DNA from 2 places in the Janthinobacterium sp. GW821-FHT03C10 genome. Region 2 is predicted to be linked to the other one. Evidence: predicted binding sites of a transcription regulator. Region 2 holds the regulator's gene; the other holds the start of a gene.
The links. The regulator LexA, encoded in region 2, represses DNA repair genes until DNA is damaged. The targets are predictions, from matches to a motif close to ACTGTATNNNNATACAGT.

Region 1 (7,573 bases), on a different contig from region 2:
AGCAAACGGCGCGTGTCCGGGTTCATCGTCGTTTCCCACAGCTGCTCGGCGTTCATCTCGCCCAGGCCCTTGAAGCGCGAGATCGACCAGGCGCCCTGTTTCACGCCTTCCTTGCGCAGCTTGTCCTCGATGGCCAGCAGTTCGCCATCGTCGAGCGCATAGATTTTCTGCATCGGCTTCTTGCCGCGCGCGGGCGCGTCCACGCGGTACAAAGGCGGACGGGCGATGCAGATGTGTCCCTTGTTGATCAGGACGGGGAAATGCTTGAAGAACAGGGTCAGCAGCAGTACCTGGATGTGCGAGCCGTCCACGTCCGCGTCCGACAGGATGCAGATCTTGCCGTAGCGCAGGCCCGACAGGTCGGGCGAGTCGCCCACGCTGTGCGGATCGACGCCGATGGCCACCGCAATGTCGTGGATCTCGTTATTGGCGAACAGGCGGTCGCGGTCCGTCTCCCACGAGTTCAGGACCTTGCCGCGCAGGGGCAGGATCGCCTGGAATTCCTTGTCGCGGCCCATCTTGGCCGAACCGCCCGCCGAATCGCCCTCGACGAGGAACAGTTCATTGCGCGCGATGTCGGACGATTCGCAATCGGTCAGCTTGCCCGGCAACACGGCCACGCCCGAGGATTTTTTCTTTTCCACTTTCTGCAGCGAGCGCTGGCGCGACTGCGCCTGCTTGATCACGAGCTCGGCCAGCTTCTTGCCGTAGTCGACGTGCTGGTTCAGCCACAGTTCCAGCGGCGGCTTGGTGAAGGTCGAGACGAGGCGCACGGCGTCGCGCGAATTGAGGCGTTCCTTGATCTGGCCCTGGAATTGCGGGTCCAGCACCTTGGCCGACAGCACGAACGAGGCGCGCGCGAACACGTCTTCCGGCAGCAGTTTCACGCCTTTGGGCAGCAGGGAGTGCATTTCGACGAAGTTTTTCACGGCGCCGAACAGGCCGTCGCGCAAGCCCGATTCGTGCGTGCCGCCATTCGAGGTGGGAATCAGGTTGACGTACGATTCGCGCACGATGGCGCCTTCTTCCGTCCACGCCACGACCCAGGCCGCGCCTTCGCCTTCGGCAAAGCCTTCCGAGTCCGGGCCTGCGTATTGCGCGCCTTCGAACAGGGGAATCAGGGTTTCGCCATTCGATACCTGCGCCAGCGTTTCGGTCAGGTAGCCACGCAAGCCTTCCGCGTACTGCCAGGTCTGCGTATCGCCCGTCTTCGCGTTGGTCAGGGTGACGGTGACGCCCGGCAGCAGCACGGCTTTCGAGCGCAGCAGGCGTTGCAGCTCGGTTTGCGAGATATTCGGCGAATCAAAGTATTTTGCATCGGGCCAGGCCGTGACGCGCGTGCCGGATTTCTTGCCGTCGCGCGGGGCGGGGCGGGAACTCAGGGGCTCGATCACGTCGCCGTTGGCAAACACCATGTGATGCAGGCCGTTGCCGTCGCTTTCCTTGCGCCAGACGGTGATTTCCAGGCGCGTCGACAGCGCATTGGTGACGGACACGCCGACGCCGTGCAAGCCGCCCGAGAACGCGTAGGCGCCGCCCGAACCCTTGTCGAATTTGCCGCCCGCGTGCAGCCGTGTAAACACGATTTCCACCGTCGGCACGCCTTCTTCCGGGTGCAGGCCGACGGGAATGCCGCGGCCATTGTCTTCGACGGTGATGCTGCCATCCGTGTTCTGCGTCACGGCGATATGCGTGCAATGACCGCCCAGCGCCTCGTCGGAGGCATTGTCGATCACTTCCTGAATGATGTGCAGCGGATTTTCAGTGCGGGTGTACATCCCCGGGCGCTGCTTGACGGGTTCCAGTCCTTTCAGGACACGGATGGATGATTCGCTGTAGTCGGATGCTGGTTTTTTAGTGGCCATACGTGTTCAAGCTAAGTAAAGACAGTGGTTGGAACGCCAGGCCAGGGCACTGCGGGCGCAATGACAGCGGCGGCGATAACTGTATGAATATACAGTATATCCCGTCCAGCGTCACTGGGGGAGGGCAGTGCGGCAGGCTTGGCGTCCTTGTGCGGACGCTCGCGCATTCTATCTTGTCCGGCGAGCAATAGCGCTACTCCAGGGCAACAACAGTGCGTTGCGCGGGGGCTTTTGCGCCCATTGTGAAGGATTTTATGCGGTAAAGCCGCCGTTTTTACATCTTGTTTACAAGCACCTCCCCAGTCTTTACGAATTTTTTAGACCCTTTTGGCTAATCTGCTCACTATCAAAACAAACCTGAATGAGGGTGGGAATGGATCTCGTGTATCTCGGCTTGATTGCCGTGTTTTTCGTCGTGGCGGCCGGCTTTGCCGTCGCCTGCGACAAATTAGGGAGCGTCAAATGAACGCGTTTTATGTGCTGGGCGCCGTCGTCTCGGCCGGCCTGCTCGTGTATTTGCTGGTGGCGCTGCTGAAGGCGGAGGAACTGTGATGACGACGCAATCGATACTGTTGTTGGTGGCCTTCCTGGCCGTGCTGCTGGCCGCCGGCTATCCGCTGGGCCTGTACATGGCCAGGGTGGCCGGCGATGGCCCCGTGCGCGGCCTGGGCTGGCTGCAAAAGCTGGAAAACCTGCTGTACCGCTGGTCCGGCCTGCCCGCCGACAAGGCCATGGGCTGGAAAAGCTATGCCATCGCCCTGATCGTCTTCAATACCGTGGGCGCCGTCTTCGTCTATGGCCTGCAGCGCCTGCAGGGTTTCCTGCCCTTGAATCCCCAGGGCCTGGGCGCCGTCAGCCCCGATTCCTCGTTCAATACCACCGTCAGCTTCGTCGCCAATACCAACTGGCAGGGCTACGGCGGCGAACAGACCATGAGCTACCTGACCCAGATGCTGGGCATGGCTTGCCAGAATTTCTTTTCTGCGGCCACCGGCATCGCCGTGATCTTCGCGCTGGTGCGCGGCTTTGCGTCGCGCTCGGGCAAGTCGATCGGCAATTTCTGGGTCGACCTGGTGCGCTCCACCCTGTACATCCTGCTGCCGCTGTCCCTGGCCCTGTCCGTCGTCTTCATGGGCGAAGGCATGATCCAGAACTTTTCCGCCTACAAGGAAGTGACCCTGCTCGACCACGTGGCATATGCAACGCCGAAGGTGACGGCTGACGGCCAGCCCGTGCTGGACGCCGCCGGTCAACCCTTGATGGAAGCGCAAGTGGCGACGACGCAGACGATCGCCATGGGCCCCGTCGCGTCGCAGGAGTCGATCAAGCTGCTGGGCACGAATGGCGGCGGCTTCTTCAATGCCAATTCCTCGCACCCGTACGAAAACCCGACCGCGCTGTCGAACTTCCTGCAGATGCTGGCCATCTTCATCATTCCCGCCGGCCTGTGCTTCACCTTCGGCCGCATGGTGGGCGACCTGCGCCAGGGCTGGGCCGTGCTGGCCGCGATGACCCTGATCTTTGTCGTCATGACGGCCGGCGTGATGAGCGCCGAGCAGCAAGCCAATCCGGCGTTGCAGGCCTTGGGCGTGGACCAGCAGGCCAGCAGCCTGCAATCGGGCGGCAATATGGAAGGCAAGGAAACGCGCTTCGGCATCAGCTCCTCGACCCTGTTCGCGGCGGTGACGACGGCCGCATCGTGCGGCGCCGTCAATTCCATGCACGACTCCTACATGCCCCTGGGCGGCATGGTGCCGCTGCTGCTGATGCAGTTCGGCGAAGTGATCTTCGGCGGCGTGGGCACGGGCCTGTACGGCATGCTGATGTTCGCCATCCTGGCCGTCTTCATCGCCGGCCTGATGATAGGCCGCACGCCTGAATACCTGGGCAAGAAAATCCAGGCGTATGAAATGAAGATGGTGTCGCTGGCCATCCTGATCACGCCAGCCCTCGTGTTGACGGGCACGGCGATCGCCGTGATGGTCGAACCGGGCAAGATCGGCGTGGCCAATCCGGGCGCGCACGGTTTCTCTGAAATCCTGTACGCCTTCACGTCGGCGGCCAACAACAACGGCAGCGCGTTTGCCGGCCTGTCCGCCAACACGCCGTTCTACAACGTGATGCTGGCGATCGCCATGTGGTTCGGCCGCTTCGGCGTGATCGTGCCCGTGCTGGCGGTGGCCGGTTCGCTGGCGGCCAAGCAGCGCCTGTCGGCGAATGCGGGCACCATGCCCACGCACGGCCCCATGTTCATCGGCCTGCTGATCGGCGTCGTCGTGCTCGTCGGCGTGCTCAATTACGTTCCCGCGCTGGCCCTGGGCCCGATCGTCGAACACCTGCAACTTTTCATCAAATAAGAGGCTACCATGTCACGCACAAGCCTGACCTTGTTCGATTCCGCACTGATTGGCCCTGCCATCGTCGATGCGTTCAAAAAACTCGACCCCCGCACGCAGTGGCGCAGCCCCGTGATGTTCGTCGTCTATGTGGGCAGCATCATCACGACCCTGCTGGCCATCCAGGCCCTGAATGGCCAGGGTGAAGCGCCGTTCGGCTTCATCGTCGCCGTCGCCGTGTGGCTGTGGTTTACCGTGCTGTTCGCGAACTTCGCCGAAGCGCTGGCCGAAGGCCGCAGCAAGGCCCAGGCGGCCTCGCTGCGCGCCCTCAAGCAGACGGTGATGGCAAAGAAAATGCAAACGCCGAAATACGGCACGTCCTGGCTGCCCACGCCGGCGACCGACCTGCGCAAGGGCATGACGGTGCTGGTCGAGGCGGGTGACGTGATTCCCGCCGACGGCGAAGTGACGGCCGGCGTGGCCTCCGTCGACGAAAGCGCCATCACGGGCGAATCGGCGCCCGTCATCCGCGAATCGGGCGGCGACTTTTCCGCCGTCACGGGCGGCACCCGCGTGCTGTCCGACTGGCTGCTGGTGCGCGTTTCCGTCAACCCGGGCGAAGCCTTCATCGACCGCATGATCGCCATGGTCGAAGGCGCCAAGCGCCAGAAGACGCCGAACGAGATCGCCCTGACGATTTTATTGGTGGCCCTGTCGATCGTCTTCCTGATCGTCACCGTGACCCTGCTGCCGTATTCGCTGTTTTCCGTGGCGGCGGCCGGCACCGGCACGCCGGTGACGATCACCGTGCTGATCGCGCTGCTCGTGTGCCTGATCCCGACCACCATCGGCGGTTTGCTGTCCGCCATCGGCGTGGCCGGCATGAGCCGCATGATGCAGGCCAATGTGATCGCCACGTCGGGGCGCGCCGTGGAAGCGGCCGGCGACGTCGACGTGCTGCTGCTCGATAAGACGGGCACCATCACCCTGGGCAACCGCCAGGCGTCGAGCTTCGTGCCTGCCCCTGGCGTGACGGAGCAGCAGCTGGCCGATGCGGCGCAACTGGCTTCGCTGGCCGATGAAACGCCGGAAGGGCGCAGCATCGTCGTGCTGGCCAAGCAGAAATTCAATATCCGCGAACGCGAGATGGCCAGCCTGCACGCTACCTTCGTGCCGTTCACGGCGCAGACGCGCATGAGCGGCGTGGATATCCCGGGCGAGCAGCAGGTGCGCCAGTTGCGCAAGGGCGCGGCCGATTCCATGAAAAAGTATGTGGAAGCACTGGGCCAGCCGTATCCGGCGGAGGTGGGACGCGCCGTCGACGACATCGCGCGCCGCGGCAGCACGCCGCTGGTGGTGGTGGACGATGGCCGCGTCATGGGCGCCGTGGAACTGAAGGATATCGTCAAGGGCGGCATCAAGGAGCGCTTCGCGGAATTGCGCCGCATGGGCATCAAGACCGTCATGATCACGGGCGACAACAAGCTGACGGCGGCCGCGATTGCCGCCGAAGCGGGCGTGGACGATTTCCTCGCCGAAGCGACGCCGGAAGACAAGCTCAAACTCATCCGCAGCTACCAGGCCGAAGGCCGCCTGGTGGCGATGACGGGCGACGGCACCAACGACGCGCCCGCGCTGGCCCAGGCCGACGTGGCCGTGGCCATGAACTCGGGCACGCAGGCGGCGAAGGAGGCGGGCAATATGGTCGACCTCGATTCGAACCCGACCAAGCTGCTGGAAATCGTTGAAATCGGCAAGCAGATGCTGATGACGCGCGGATCACTGACGACGTTCTCGATTTCGAACGACATCGCCAAGTACTTCGCCATCATCCCGGCGGCGTTCGTGGGCACCTATCCGCAATTGAAGGCGCTCGACATCATGCACCTGGCCAGCCCCGCCTCGGCGATCATGTCGGCCGTGATCTTCAATGCCCTGATCATCGTCGTGCTGATTCCGCTGGCGCTGAAAGGCGTGCAATACCGGGCCATCGGCGCGGCCAGCCTGTTGCGCCGCAATCTGCTGATCTACGGCCTGGGCGGGATTATTTTGCCCTTCATCGGGATCAAGCTGATCGACATGCTGCTGTCCGCCCTCAATTTAGTCTAAAGGAACCATCATGAGCACTATCGTACGTCCCGCCCTGGTCCTGTTTGCCGCATTGACCGTGATCTGCGGCGTCGTCTATCCGTTTGCCACGGCCGGCATCGGGCAGCTGGCCTTCAACGATGAAGTCAACGGCAGCATCGTCGAGCGTGGGGGCAAGCCCGTCGGTTCGACCCTGATCGGCCAGTCCTTCACCTCGCCCAAGTACTTCTGGGGCCGGCCGTCGGCCACCGCGCCGATGGCCAATAACGGCGCCGGTTCGGGCGGCTCGAACCAGGGACCGAGCAATCCGGCCCTGGTGGACGCCGTCAAGGCGCGCATCGCCGCCCTGCAGGCAGCCGATCCCGGCAACCGCAAGCCGATCCCCGTCGACCTGGTGACGGCGTCGGGCAGCGGCCTGGATCCTGAAATCAGCCTGGCGGCCGCCCTGTACCAGGCGCCGCGCGTGGCCCGCGTGCGCGCCGTGCCGCTGGCGCAGGTGGAAAACGCCATCGCCAAGGTGCAGAAAACCGCGTATATCGGCTTTTTCGGCGAACCGCGCGTGAATGTGCTGGAACTGAATCTGGCGCTCGATGCCATGGCAAAGTAAGCTGGCAAAGGCGCGCAGGTCGGCATCGTGCACCGCTTGGCCAATGATGTCTTGGCCAATGATGTCGTCGGATTACGCGCTTGCGCGCTAATCCGACCTACTTGACGCCATGGCAAAATAAGGCGCAGGTCGGCGTAGGTCGGCTTAGCGCAGCGTAAGCCGACATCACCCATAGCCCCAGCCAGGCCAACAATGCCGTCGGATTACGCGCCAGCGCTAATCCGACCTACACATGCTCCAAGAAGATTAAAATACAACATGCTCCCCAACGACAGCCAACGCCCCGACCCTGATGCCCTGCTGGCGCAAGTGCAGGCGCAGGAAAAGAAAGCCGCGCGCGGCCGGCTGCGCATCTATTTCGGCGCCTCGGCCGGCGTCGGCAAGACCTATGCGATGCTGGCGGCCGCCCGCAAATTGCTGGCCGACGGCCAGGACTTGCTGGTGGGCGTGGTGGAGACGCATGGGCGCCAGGATACGGCGGCCCAGCTGGACGGCTTGCCCGTGCTGCCCCTGAAGGCCATCGAGTACCGGGGCAAGACCCTGTACGAGTTCGACCTGGACGAGGCCCTGTTGCGCGCGCCGCCGCTGATATTGATGGATGAACTGGCCCATTCGAACGTGGCCGGATCGCGCCATCCGAAGCGCTGGCAGGACGTCGAGGAATTGCTGGCGGCCGG
Region 2 (7,573 bases):
TGGCGGCCAGCATCGAGTACCGCACCCTGGCGCCGGGCGACATCGTCGACGTGGGCGGCGCGCGCGTGCGCGGCGCGGAAATGAACCATCCGGTGGTCAACCTCGGCTACCGCATCGACTGCGGCGGCGCCTCGTTGTTTTTCAGCGGCGACCATGAACCGTTCTACAACCTGCATCCGCCCGGCCACGCCGACCACGCGGCCTGCGCGGCGCGCAATGCGCAGCGCCAGGCCGGCATCGATGCGCTGGTCGCCGGCGTCGACGCGCTGATCATGGATTGCTCGTACACGCGCGAGGAATACCCGGGCAAGCAGGGCTGGGGCCACGGCACCTTCGACGCCGCCTTCGACCTGGCCCTGCGCTGCGGCGCGCGGCGCCTGTACTGCACCCACCACGAACCGACGCGCAGCGACGAGCAGCTCGAAGCCGTGTTTGCCGACGTGATGGGCCGCTATGCCAGCCGCCTGGCCGGCCTGCAGGTGTTCCTCGCCAGCGAGGGGCTGACGGTGGAACTGGCCGGCGCATAAAAAAAGGAACCTTACGGTTCCTTTTTTATACATGCGCCCAGTTGGCCCGAGGCCCTCTGAAAACCGTAGCGAGCAAGCCCGATATCGGATTGAGTAGCGGAGCTGTACTTTAGTACAGTGAGCAACGGAGATTCGATAGTGGGCTGCGCAGTAGGTTTGCAGAGGTGCCTTACATGATGTGGTGGCCAATCCACCAGGCGACTGCGGCAACAAACGCGGAAGCGGGAATCGTGAAGATCCAGGCCCAGACGATGTTGCCCGCCACGCCCCAGCGCACGGCCGACATTTTCTGCGACGAGCCGACGCCGACGATGGCGCCCGTGATCGTGTGCGTGGTCGACACGGGAATGCCCAGCGCCGTCGAGACGAACAGGGTGATGGCGCCGCCCGTTTCGGCGCAGAAGCCGCCGACCGGTTTGAGCTTGGTGATCTTCTGGCCCATGGTCTTGACGATGCGCCAGCCGCCGAACAGGGTACCGAAGCTGATCGCCGTGTAGCACGAGATGATGACCCACATCGGCGGCATGGCATCGGCCGCGCTGGAGTAGCCGGCAGCGATCAGCAGCATCCAGATGATGCCGATGGTTTTTTGCGCGTCGTTGCCGCCGTGGCCCAGGCTGTAGGCGGCGGCCGATACCAGTTGCAAACGGCGGAACCACTTGTCGACCTTGCGCGGCGTCGAGCGCACGAAGATCCACGACACGAGCAGCATCATGATGGAACCGAACACGAAGCCCAGCACGGGCGCGATGACGATGAAGGCCACGGTTTTCCACAGGCCGGCCGCGACCAGCGCGCCCGTGCCCGACTTGGCGACGGCGGCGCCCACCAGGCCGCCGATCAGGGCGTGCGAGGACGACGATGGAATGCCGTAGTACCAGGTAAACAAATTCCAGAAGATGGCGCCCATCAGCGCGCCGAAGATCACGTACTGGTCGATCACGGCCGGGTCGATGGTGCCCTTGCCCACCGTGGCGGCCACGGTCAGCTGGTGGAACACGAAGATGGCGACGAAGTTGAATGTGGCGGCCATGGCAACCGCGGTCTGCGGTTTCAATACGCCCGTCGAGACCACCGTGGCGATCGCGTTGGCGGCATCGTGGAAGCCGTTCATGAAGTCAAACAGCAGCGCCAGGACGATCAACAGGCCTAGCACGTAGATGCTGATTTGTATGGTCATTATAGTTTCTTTTCTGATTCTGGTTCAGGACAGGCCCAACGCTTACGCGTTTTCGACGATGATGCCTTCGATAATATTGGACACATCTTCGCAACGGTCGGTCACGGTTTCCAGAATTTCGTAGATCGCTTTCAGCTTGATCAGGTTGCGCACGTCCGGCTCGTCGCGGAACAGCTTGGACATCGCGGCGCGCATCACGTGGTCGGCGTCCGATTCCAGGCGGTCGATCTCTTCGCAGATGGCGACGATCTTGCGCGAGTTGTCCATGTTGTGCAGCATGGCGACGGCGTCGCGCACTTTCTCGGTGCAGGCCAGGACCAGTTCGGCCAGGCGCTTGGCTTCCGGCGTGACGGCCTTCAGGTCGTACAGCGAGACGGTTTGCGCCGCATCTTCCAGCAGGTCGAGGATGTCGTCCTGGCGCGTGATCAGCTGATGGATGTCATCGCGGTCGATCGGCGTGATGAAGGTCTTGTGCAGCATTTCCACGGTGGCGTAGGTGACCTTGTCCGCCTGTTTCTCGATGCTTTCGATCGCATGCACGCGGTTTTCCAGGTCGTCGAAATTGGTCATCAGGCCGAGCATCTCTTTCGCGCCCTTGACGCACAGTTCCGCGTGCTGGTTAAACAATTCAAAAAACTTGCCCTCAGTGGGCATCAAGCGTCCAAACATGTCATTCTCCGTTAAGCATTGAGTCGTGTTATTTACTACAGAAAGCCGCCCCGTATGAGGGGGCGGCCAATGGAATTGCCAGTGCTGCTGAGTCTTAGTCGCCTTGGTAAAGCGCCAGGCCACCACTGTAATTGCCAAATTTGGTGTACTGCCCCATGAAGGTGAGGCGGATGCTGCCGATTGGGCCGTTACGCTGTTTACCGATGATGATTTCGGCCGTTCCCTTGTCCGGCGAGTCGGGGTTATACACCTCGTCGCGGTAAATGAACAGGATCACGTCGGCATCCTGCTCGATAGCGCCCGATTCGCGCAAGTCGGACATGACAGGACGTTTATTGGGACGTTGTTCCAGCGAGCGGTTCAGCTGGGACAGCGCGATCACGGGACAACCGAGTTCCTTCGCCAGGCCTTTCAAGCCCCGCGAAATCTCGGAAATCTCCGTGGCGCGGTTGTCGCCCGGGGTATTGGCCGACATCAGCTGCAAGTAGTCGACGATGATCAGGCCCAGCTTGCCGCACTGGCGCGACAGGCGGCGCGAGCGGGCGCGCAATTCGATCGAGTTGAGCGCCGGCGTTTCATCGATGTACAACTGCGCGTCGTTCATCTTCTGGATCGCATTCGTCAGGCGCGGCCAGTCCTCGTCGTTCAGGCGGCCCGTGCGCAGGCGGTGCTGGTCCAGCTGTCCGACGGAGCCGAGCATACGCATGGCCAGCTGGGCGCCGCCCATCTCCATCGAGAACACGGCCACGGGCAAGCCGCTGTCGATGGCCACGTTCTCGCCGATGTTGACGGAAAACGCCGTCTTGCCCATCGACGGACGGCCCGCCACGATCACCAGGTCGCCCGGCTGCAGACCCGAGGTCATGCGGTCGAGGTCGATGAAACCGGTGGGCACGCCCGTGATTTCACTCTGGTTGTCGCGGCTGTACAGCTCGTCGATGCGCTCGACCACCTGCGTCAGCAGGGGCTGGATGGCGGTCCAGCCCTGGGCGCCGCGCGCGCCTTCTTCGGCGATGGCGAAAATCTTCGATTCGGCCTCGTCAAGCATCTGCTTGACTTCCTTGCCTTGCGGGCTGAAGGCCGTGCCGGAGATATCGTCGGCGACGGTGATGAGTTTACGCAGCACGCCGCGGTCGCGCACGATCTCGGCGTAGCGCCGGATGTTCGCGGCCGATGGCGTGTTCTGCGCCATGGCGTTCAGGTAAGCGAGTCCGCCCACGTCCTCGGCCTTGCCGAGCTGGGTCAGGGTTTCAAAAACAGTAATGACATCGGCTGGCTTGGAAGCGTTAACCATCTTGACGATTTGCTCGAAGATGATGCGATGGTCATAGCGATAGAAATCCTCCGCATGCATGAAGTCGGCGATGCGGTCATAGGCGGCATTGTCGCGCAGCAGACCACCGATGACGGATTGTTCTGCTTCGATCGAATGCGGCGGAATACGGAGGGAATCCAGTTGCGGATCAGAGGGGGCGTTCATGGCGCGAATTATACCCGCTTCGGCGTGCCGGCAAAAATAAAGGGCTGAAAATGAGCGAAAAAAAGGCCACAAAAAAGCCGGGCGAACCCGGCTTTTCATAGTGCGGCAGCGCTTGCGGGCCAGGCCCGCAGACGATTACGCGTTCGCGTCTGGAACGACAGCGATCACCACTTCCACGACCACGTCGGTGTGCAGAGCAACCGAAACGTTGTGCTCGCCAACGATCTTCAGCGGGCCGGTAGGCATGCGGATTTGTGCTTTTTCAACAGCAAAACCTTGCTTGGTCAGCGCTTCAGCGATGTCGAAGTTGGTGACGGAACCGAACAGACGGCCATCGACGCCAGCTTTTTGAGCAACTTGAACGGTCAGGCCGCTCAGTTTTTCGCCCTGGGCTTGCGATGCGGCCAGTTTGGCGGCAGCAGCTTTTTCCAGTTCGGCGCGCTTGACTTCGAATTCAGCCACAGCGGTTGCCGTAGCACGACGTGCCAGGCGTTGCGGGATCAGGAAGTTACGTGCGTAACCGTCTTTGACTTTGACGACTTCGCCGAGGTTACCGACGTTTACAACTTTTTCTAACAGAATGATTTGCATAGTTCTTCTCCAGGAATATCTGACCGATTAAGCGTGGTGCAGATCGGTGTATGGCAGCAGCGCGAGGAAGCGAGCGCGCTTGATTGCGGTGTCGACTTGGCGCTGGTAGTGCGCTTTGGTACCGGTCAGGCGTGCTGGCATGATCTTGCCGTTTTCCTGGACGAAGTCTTTCAGCGTGTCGACGTCTTTGTAGTCGACTTGCTCAACGTGAGCTGCCGTGAAGCGGCAGAACTTCTTACGTTTGAACAAAGGGTTTTGCTGTTTGCGTTTTTCTTTAAGCTTGAGCTTATTTTTGTCGAACTTTTTACCGAATGCCATGTCAGGCTCCTGTATCTAAAATGCGCTAGTCGGGAATGACTGCACTAAAATCAATGATGTGAAACACCAAACTCTTGCTGTTGCGGCTCTTCCTGGCCAGGAAACCCGTGAACTGATACACCCCGCCCAAGCTTGCCTGACTGAACCGGCCTGAAATTTCGCCAGCGGCTAGCGCGGCAACATCAAACTCGGTCAAACGGGCAATCCCTGCTTCCATCTGCTGCGAACTGTGTTGCAATACTGCATTCACAATCGGCAGCCCTGCCGGGGTATAGCGCAATATTTCGCGCTCGGCAATGATGGCGGTGACTTGTAGCTGGTTCAGCGCACGATCCTGGTCAAAAATTAAGCGGCTGCGGCTGGAGCGGCTGCTGGTGCTTCGGTGCGGTGGCTTTTGGCCGCGTCTTCGCGTTGTACCGATTTCATCATCGGCGAAGGAGCTGTTTCAGCTTTCTTCATTTTAACGGTCAGGTGACGCAACACGGCATCATTGAATTTGAATGCTGTTTCCAACTCGACCAGGGTCTCGTTGTCGCATTCGATGTTCAGGCAGATGTAGTGTGCTTTAGGCAGCTTTTGGATCGAGTAAGCCATTTGGCGGCGGCCCCAATCTTCCACGCGGTGAACCGAACCGCCGCGGGTGGTTACGCTGGCTTTGTAGCGTTCGATCATCGCGGGCACTTGCTCGCTTTGGTCCGGATGGACGATAAAGACTATTTCATAATGACGCATGCAAACTCCTTCAGGTCGGATTGATAATCGCCCACCCCGGCGTCAAGACGGGTGTGGGAAGGTCAGCCGAAGATTATAACCGCCTTTTGCAAACGTTTCAATCATTGCTTGCGCCAGCGCCCGAAAAGACCGCGCGCGAACGCGCTTTCCGCCCATGGACAAGTATTTCTTGCGAAATTCGCCGAAAACACGCAAATCCCCTTGCATAGTGGGCGATACTGTACAAAAATACAGTCTGTTCATATAGACAGCATTTCAGTATGCACCCACCGCTCATGATCAAGCTGACAGCACGACAAGAACAAATCCTGAACCTGATCAAGGACGCGATTGAAAACACGGGCTTTCCTCCCACCCGTGCCGAAATCGCCAATGAACTGGGTTTCAAATCGGCCAACGCGGCCGAAGAGCATTTGCAGGCCCTGGCCCGCAAGGGCGCCATCGAGATTTCGCCCGGCACCTCGCGCGGCATCCGCCTGATCGGCGCGGCGGCTGAAGCCCTGCCATCGAAAGTGCCGGCAGCGCTGCTGATGTCGCTGCCCCTGATCGGCCGCGTGGCGGCAGGCTCGCCCATCCTGGCACAGGAAAACCTGGAAGCGAGCTACAACGTGGACCCGGCCCTGTTTTCGGCCAAGCCCGACTTCCTGCTGAAGGTGCGCGGCTGGTCCATGCGCGACGCCGGCATCATGGATGGCGATTTACTGGCCGTCAAGAAGGTCGACAGCGCCAAGAACGGCCAGATCGTCGTCGCCCGCATCGGCGACGAAGTCACCGTCAAGCGCTACAAGAAGACGGGTTCCGTGATCGAACTGTTCCCGGAAAATCCCGACTTCAAGGTCATCACCGTATCGCCGGAAGATGAATTCGCCCTGGAAGGGCTGGCCGTCGGACTCATGCGCAGCTGGCATTAAACGACTGCACGAAAAAAGGGCCGCAACAGCATGACTGTTGCGGCCCTTTTCATTTATCCGGCGACTTATACATCGAGTGCCTGGCGGAAATCCTCGAGCAGATCCACCTCGTCCTCGATGCCGACGGAGACGCGGATCAGCGATTCGGCGATACCCATGCTGGCACGCCGCTCGGCACCCATCTCATAGAAGATCGTGTGGGCGACGGGAATGACCAGGGTGCGCGTGTCGCCGAGGTTGCTCGCGGGAATGGCCAAATTCAAACGATTGAGGAAATCGAAGCAGTCGATGCCATCCTTGAGTTCAAAGCTGAACAGGGAGCCATAGCTGCGGAACAGGTCGCTCGCCAGCGCATGCTGCGGGTGCGACGCCAGACCCGGGTAATGCACGGCCGCCACGCGCGGATCGGCGGCCAGCATGGTGGCCAGGGCCAGGGCGTTCGAGCAGGTGCGGTCCATGCGCAAGGCCATGGTTTCCGCGCCGACGGCGATATGGTGCGCCGCTTCCGGCCCCAGCGAGGCGCCGAAGTCGCGCAAGGCCTTGGCGCGGATTTGCGCGATACCCCATTGCGCCGGCGCCGCCTTCTTGTAGTTCTCAAAGATGTTCGGATACTGCGTCCAGTCGAACACGCCCGTGTCCGTCAAGCTGCCGCCCAGCGCATTGCCGTGGCCGCCGATGGATTTCGTCAAGGCATTGACCACCAGGCCCGCGCCCACGGCTTTCGGGCGGAACAGATACGGCGTCGTCATGGTGTTGTCGACGATGTACAAGATGCCCTTCTCGCGGCACAACTCGCCGATCTTTGCCAGGTCGGCGATCTGCGTGCGCGGATTGGCGATGGTTTCCACGAACACGATGCGCGTGGCCGGCGTGATGGCGGCCGCCACGTTGGCCACCTCGGTGGCGTCGACGAACGATACATCGATGCCCTGCCCCGTCACCGTTTGCCACAGGCTGTTGGTGTTGCCAAACAAAAAGGCCGACGACACCACATGGTCGCCCGCGCGCAGCAGCGACTGCACCACGGCGCCGATGGCGCCCATGCCGGTGGCGAAGCACAGGGTGGCCACGCCATCTTCCATCTGGTTGACCTTGTCTTCCAGCGCGGACACGGTCGGGTTGCCCTGGCGGCCATAGCGGAAGCCCGGCTCCTTGCCCTGGAACA

Region 1: a site for LexA is predicted at 1,944-1,961, ahead of AC07VH_RS21930 (DNA topoisomerase IV subunit B). Genes of this name have one in related genera too.

Annotation. Positions count from the first base shown of each region.
Region 1 covers NZ_JBWKUN010000006.1:479,457-487,029, reverse strand. Annotated here, with positions in the region: gene AC07VH_RS21930 (DNA topoisomerase IV subunit B) at 1-1,865, opposite strand, end outside; gene kdpF (K(+)-transporting ATPase subunit F) at 2,328-2,417, shown strand; gene kdpA (potassium-transporting ATPase subunit KdpA) at 2,417-4,222, shown strand; gene kdpB (potassium-transporting ATPase subunit KdpB) at 4,232-6,310, shown strand; gene kdpC (potassium-transporting ATPase subunit KdpC) at 6,321-6,896, shown strand; gene AC07VH_RS21905 (DUF4118 domain-containing protein) at 7,155-7,573, shown strand, end outside.
Region 2 covers NZ_JBWKUN010000007.1:11,135-18,707, forward strand. Annotated here, with positions in the region: gene AC07VH_RS22090 (MBL fold metallo-hydrolase) at 1-527, shown strand, start outside; gene AC07VH_RS22095 (inorganic phosphate transporter) at 697-1,710, opposite strand; gene AC07VH_RS22100 (DUF47 domain-containing protein) at 1,750-2,376, opposite strand; gene AC07VH_RS22105 (replicative DNA helicase) at 2,471-3,856, opposite strand; gene rplI (50S ribosomal protein L9) at 3,992-4,447, opposite strand; gene rpsR (30S ribosomal protein S18) at 4,475-4,765, opposite strand; gene priB (primosomal replication protein N) at 4,791-5,090, opposite strand; gene rpsF (30S ribosomal protein S6) at 5,111-5,497, opposite strand; gene lexA (transcriptional repressor LexA) at 5,773-6,408, shown strand; gene AC07VH_RS22135 (cystathionine gamma-synthase family protein) at 6,474-7,573, opposite strand, start outside.